Regions from separate parts of the Finegoldia sp. genome, predicted to be linked through region 1. Evidence: predicted binding sites of a transcription regulator. Region 1 holds the regulator's gene; the other holds the start of a gene.

Evidence for each region. Region 1 encodes HrcA, which represses chaperone genes, less so after heat shock. Its sites were predicted from a motif close to ATTAGCACTCNATANTATNGAGTGCTAAT; they were not measured.
Region 2: a site for HrcA is predicted at 2,080-2,108, ahead of ACLUJM_RS05450 (co-chaperone GroES). Genes of this name have one in related genera too.

The regions. Positions count from the first base shown of each region.
Region 1 is NZ_JBKWZF010000001.1:136,295-139,732, reverse strand. It holds gene hemW (radical SAM family heme chaperone HemW) at 1-571, shown strand, start outside; gene hrcA (heat-inducible transcriptional repressor HrcA) at 654-1,700, shown strand; gene ACLUJM_RS00710 (nucleotide exchange factor GrpE) at 1,690-2,250, shown strand; gene dnaK (molecular chaperone DnaK) at 2,293-3,438, shown strand, end outside.
Region 2 is NZ_JBKWZF010000009.1:50,210-53,647, reverse strand. It holds gene ACLUJM_RS05460 (Glu/Leu/Phe/Val family dehydrogenase) at 1-1,069, shown strand, start outside; gene ACLUJM_RS05455 (DNA-3-methyladenine glycosylase family protein) at 1,069-1,953, shown strand; gene ACLUJM_RS05450 (co-chaperone GroES) at 2,132-2,416, shown strand; gene groL (chaperonin GroEL) at 2,430-3,438, shown strand, end outside.

The DNA.
Region 1 (3,438 bases):
AACTCATGTATCATGGTATAACATGATTTTAGAACCTGGGACAAAATTTTATAAAAAGTTCATCGAAAAAAATAGGAATGAAGATATTGAATACGAAATGTATTTAAAAATATGCAATGGTTTAGAGAATTATAATCATTATGAAATTTCTAATTTTGCTAAAGATACTTATGAATCAAAACACAACAAAATTTATTGGAGAGATGAAGAGTATTATGGGTTTGGCTTATCTTCATCAGGCTATATAAATCAAAAAAGGTATACTAATGAATTCTTTTATCCTAATTATAAGAAAAGGATTTTAAAAAATGAAAAACCGGTCAGTTTTTTGGAGGAAATTGACTTAGAAAAAAAAGAATTTGAATTTATAATAACTAATATGAGATTAAAACAGGGATTAGATTTAATAGAGTACATGGAAAAGTTTAATATAGATTTGTATAAGAATAATAAAAAAATGATTGATAACTGGGTTGATAGTGGATTATTAATTTATAAAAATGATCGTATAAACTTTACAGATAGTGGTTTCTTTGTGTCAAATAGCTTTTTTGTAGATATTTTGATATAACACTTGACATGCTATAAATGGTGGTGTATAATTTTATTATCACTCAAGGTAATAGGTTGCTAACAAAAAAAGAGGTGAGGTCTTGAATGGAAATTTAACACAAAGAAAATTTAATATCTTACTCGCTACTATAGACAATTATATAAAGACTGCTCAGCCAATAGGATCTCGAGTTTTATCAAAGAATTATAATATAGGTTTCAGTCCAGCAACAATCAGAAATGAAATGAGCGACTTAGGAGATTTGGGATATTTAGTTCAATCTCATATTTCATCAGGAAGAATTCCATCGCAAAAAGCTTTCAGATTGTATGTGGATTATATTCTAGACAAACTCTATAAAACTGACGATTCTAGTTCTTCATTAATGTCTATAAGAAAACCTTATGAAAGAATTGTTGAACCAGAGAAATTAATTAAATCTTCTTCTCAATTCATTTCTGAGATAACTCAGTATCCAGTTATTTCTATGTTAAAAAAATCAGATAGGATGCATTTATCTCACATAGAGTTACTTCCAATTAGCGAATATAATTATGTTTTATTAACGTTATATGATTCTGGTGATTTAAATCATACTGTGATTTCATCAGAACAAGTCATAGAATCAAATGAATTAATTAAGATTAATTTTCTATTGAAGAAACTTTTTTTAGGGAAAAATCTAAATGAAGTTTATAATAATTTAGACGAATTTTCTTCAAAATATAAATATAATGATCTTTTTAAAGGTGCAATTACCGATATTATTGAAAATGAAAAAGATAAGTTATCTTCAATGTATGTATCTGTTGAAGGTTTATCAAATATTTTCAAATATAGTGAATACAGCGACTTAGACAAAGTCAAAAGCATAATAGAATACCTTGAAGACAAAGACAAAATAGTGAATATTTTGAATTCTTCAGATAATTTCTTGGACATTAAAGTAGGAAATGAAAATAATGAACAATCACTTGTTGAAAACACAATCATTAAGAGTTCTTATTTCTTCAATAAAAATAACATAGGTGTTATAGCTATTGTTGCTCCTATGAGAATGAATTATGAGCTTTCGATAGAAGCTATGTTTAAATTATCTAGAAGAATTAATGGATTAATTATTAGGGGGGATTATTATGAAAGATAATGAAGAAAATTTGAAACAAAGTCAATCTTCTGAAGAGCTAAAAAACGAAGATCAAAACTTGGAAAAAGAAGATTTAAATAAAAACGAAAATGAGCCAATAAAAGAAGAAGTTGATAATGATAATGATGAAGTTGTAAATACTGAAATAGAGGATTTAAAAGACTCTTTAAAAAGATTACAAGCGGATTTTATCAATTATAAGAATAGAACAAATAGAGAAAGACAACAGTCTATTGAATTAGCCAACGAATCTTTAATTTTGAAAATTCTACCTATAATAGATGATTTAGATAGAGCTATTGATAGTAAGGAAGAAAAAGATGAGTTCTCTAGCGGTGTTGAATTAATTAGAGACAACCTACTATTATCACTAAAAGATTTCGGGTTGGAAGAAGTAGATTGTTCAGATAAATTTGATCCAAATTACCATCATGCAGTTATTACTGAAGATAGTGATAAGGGTTCAGATATGATAATAGAAGTATTCCAAAAAGGATACATTTTGAATAACAAATGCATCAGACCTGCAATGGTCAAAGTTAGTAAATAAGAATTTTAAATATAGATAAAAATCTAAAAGGAGGATTTTATAATGAGTAAAGTAATAGGTATTGATTTAGGTACAACAAATTCAGCAGTAGCAGTTATGGAAGGTGGAGAATCTGTTATAGTTCCTAACTCTGAAGGTAATAGAACTACTCCATCAATCGTAGCATTTACTAAAGATGGTGAAAGATTAGTTGGTGAAACAGCAAAAAGACAAGCAATTACAAATCCAGACAGAACAATCACATCAATTAAAAGAGAAATGGGTACTGAATACAAAGTAAACATTGATGGTAAAGATTATTCTCCAGAAGAAATTTCAGCAATGATTTTGCAAAAATTAAAAGCTGACACTGAAAGTTATTTAGGAGAAGAAGTTACAGAAGCAGTAATTACTGTTCCAGCTTACTTTACAGACTCTCAAAGACAAGCAACTAAAAACGCTGGTAAGATTGCTGGATTAAACGTAAAAAGAATAATCAACGAACCAACAGCGGCTGCATTGGCTTATGGTATTGATAAAGAAACTGATCAACACAAAGTTATGGTTTATGACTTAGGTGGTGGTACATTCGACGTTTCAATCCTTGAAGTTGGAGATGGCGTATTCGAAGTATTAGCTACACGTGGTAATAACAGACTAGGTGGAGATGATTTTGATGAAAAATTATTAAACTATCTTGCAGATGAATTCATGAAACAAAATGGTGTAGATTTAAGAAAAGATGCTACTTCTAAACAAAGACTTAAAGATGCAGCAGAAAACGCTAAGAAAGAACTATCTACAAGAGTTTCTACTAATGTTAACTTACCATTCATTTCAGCTGTAAATGGAACTCCAGTTCATTTAAATATGGATATTACAAGATCAAAATTTGATGAATTAACATCTGACCTAGTTGAAGAATCTTTAAAACCAGTAAGACAAGCACTAGAAGATGCTGGATTAAGTCACAACGATATTGAAAAAGTTTTATTAGTTGGTGGATCTACAAGAATTCCAGCTGTTCAAGAAGCTGTTAAAAAATTAATAGGTAAAAATCCACAAAAAGATATTAACCCAGATGAATGTGTTGCTATTGGTGCAGCATTACAAGGCGGAGTATTAACTGGTGAAGTAAAAGATTTATTGTTACTTGATGTTACACCTTTATCATTAGGTATCGAAACTTTAGGTGGAGTATGTACAAAA
Region 2 (3,438 bases), on a different contig from region 1:
GGGTCCTACAAAAGGTGGCTTGAGATTAAGAGAAGATGTTAACTTGGATGAAGTTAAAGCTTTGTCTATATGGATGACTTTTAAATGTCAAGTAACTAATCTACCTTATGGTGGAGGAAAAGGTGGGATAATTGTAGATCCATCTAAACTTTCTGAAGGGGAATTGGAAAGATTATCCAGGGGATTCGTTGATGGAATGTACAAATATTTAGGAGAAGATTTTGATATTCCAGCCCCAGATGTTAATACAAATGGAAAAATTATGAGTTGGATGGCTGATGAGTACAACAAATTAACTGGTACTAATCAAATGGGAACTTTCACTGGTAAACCAATTGAGTTTGGGGGATCATTGGGAAGAACAGAAGCTACAGGATTTTCAGTAGCTCTAAGTGCAAAAAAAGCTGTTTTAAATTTGAATAAAAAACTAGAAGAAACGACTGTTGCATTACAAGGATTAGGTAATGTTGGTATTTATACTTTAAAATACGTGCTTGAACATGGTATGAAAGTCAAATACATCATGGAATGCAATAAGCAAAGAAGAGTATTTGCAATTCACAAGGAAGACGGATTCAACTTTGAAGAATGCTACGAAATTGCTCAAACAAAAGAAAAAGACTTTGCTAGCATTGAAGGATGCGAAGTAATTTCAAATGAGGATTTTTTCGCAGCTGATGTTGATGTTTTGATTCCTGCTGCTTTGGAAAATGCAATTACAACTGAAAATGTTAATTCAATTAAAGCGAAAATCATTGTAGAAGGTGCAAATGGACCTATAACAAAGGATGCAGATGAAATCTTAAATGAAAAAAATGTAGTTATTGTTCCTGATATTTTAGCAAACTCTGGTGGAGTTACTGTATCTTATTTTGAATGGGTACAAAACAAAGCGGGATATTATTGGCCTGAAGAAGAAGTCAGAGACAAAGAATATCAATTGATTAATAAATCATTTGATGAAATTTGGGCTTTATCTGAAAAACTTAATATAACATTGAGACAAGCTGCTTATGTACATTCAATCAAAAAGATTAGCGAGACAATGAAAATACGCGGATGGTATTAATGCAAACACAAATAGAATTTAATGATGAATTAAAACTTACTAAAATTGAACAATCATCTTTTAACCCTACCCACATTTTTGAATGTGGGCAGGCGTTTAGATGGTACAAAGAAGACGATATGTCCTATACAACTGTTGATGGTGACATGTACTGTAATGTAAGTTTGGTTGGAGATTACGTTTATATCAAAAACTGTACAGAAGATGATTACTATAAAAAATGGGAAAATTATTTTGATTTGAAAACAGATTATTCAGAAATCAAAGAAAAATTATCTTTCAATGAAACTTTAAAAAACGCATTAGAATATGGTGATGGAATCAGAATATTAAATCAAGATAAATTTTCTACAATAATTTCATTCATAATCTCAGCAAACAATCAAATACCTAGAATTATGAAATCCGTAAATATAATTTGTGAAAATTACGGAAATTTTTTGGGAGAATTTAACGGTAGAAAATTATATTCTTTTCCTAAGCCTGAAGATTTAGCAAAAGTACCAGTGGAAGAAATGAGAGAAGTGTGCCGCGTTGGATTCAGAGATAAAAGAATTGTAGATGTGTCAAAAATGGTTGCAAATAACGAGTTTGATATTTTGAAAATTGATAACTTATCAAACGAAGAATTAAGAAAAGAATTAATTAAACTTCCAGGAGTAGGACCAAAAGTTGCTGATTGTATTATGCTTTTTTCATACAACAGACACAACACATTTCCAGTTGATGTGTGGATAAAACGAGTTATGGAATATTTGTTTATTAAAGAAGAAACAAATAAAAATTTAATTGCAAAATACGCGGACGATTTGTTTGGAGATTATGCTGGATATGCACAGCAATATTTATTCTACTATGGAAGAGAAAATACTATCGGAAAATAACTTTGAGAATTTCATCATAGAAAATAGAATTAATACGAGTAATATCAAAATAAATAGAGGTAAGTCTATTTAAATGAGAATAAACATATTTGATAAAAACAAAACTGTGGTTTATTATATAAGAGGATTAACACTCAACAGGTTAGAGTGCTAACAAAAGATTCTGAAGGAGGATATCATGAATTTAAAACCTATTGGTGATAGATTAGTATTAAAAAAACAAGAAAAAGAAGAAGAAAAAACATTCTCTGGAATAGTTCTCCCATCTTCAGCCAAAGAAGCTCCTGTTTATGCAGAAGTTTTAGCTATTGGATCTGAAGTAGAAGAAGACGAAAAAATGAAAGGCAACATTAAGGTTGGAGATAAAGTTATATACTCAAAATATGCTGGAACAGAAATAAAACTAGAAGATACAGATTATATTCTAGTAAAATATGAAGATATTCTAGCAGTTGTAGAATAGGAGGATAATTTTTATGGCAAAAAAAATTAAATTTTCAGATGATGCTCGTAAAAGCATGGTAGAAGGTATTAATAAATTATCAGATACAGTTAAAGTAACATTGGGACCAAAAGGCCGCAATGTAGTTTTAGATAAAGAATACGGCGCACCATTGATTACAAATGATGGTGTTTCAATTGCAAGAGAAATTGAACTTGAAGATGAATACGAAAACATGGGTGCACAATTAGTAAAAGAAGTTGCGACAAAAACAAATGACGTAGCAGGTGATGGTACAACTACTGCAACACTTTTAGCCCAAGCTATTATTAGAGAAGGATTGAAAAACTTAGCAGCTGGTGCTAATCCTATAGTTTTGCAAAAAGGTATTAGAAAAGCTGTTGAGAAGTCTGTAGAAGCTATCAAAGCTAGAAGTCACAGCGTTACTACAAAAGAAGAAATTGCTAATGTTGGTAGCGTATCAGCTGCAGATGAAACTATTGGCAAACTAATTGCAGAGGCTATGGAAAAAGTTGGAAACAGTGGTGTAATTACTGTTGAGGAATCAAAATCTATGGGAACTACATTAAATGTTGTAGAAGGTATGGAATTCGATAGAGGATATGTTTCTCCTTACATGGTTTCTGATTCAGACAAAATGGTTGCAGCAATGGAAGATCCATTCATTTTAGTTACTGACAGAAAAATTACAAATATTCAAGATATATTGCCATTATTAGAACAAGTTGTTCAACAAGGTAAGCCATTATTTATAATCGCTGAAGATGTTGAAGGTGAAGCACTAGCAACATTAGTTTTAAATAAAATCCGAGGAACTTTCAACTGTGTAGCTGTAAAGGCGCCAGGATTCGGAGACAGAAGAAAAGAAATGCTTGAAGATATCTGCATTTTAACTGGAGCACAATTAATTACAGAAGATTTGGGAATCGAATTAAAAGATGCATCATTTGATATGCTTGGAAGAGCAAGAAAAGTTAATGTATCAAAAGATAAAACAACAATTGTTGATGGAAATGGTGAAC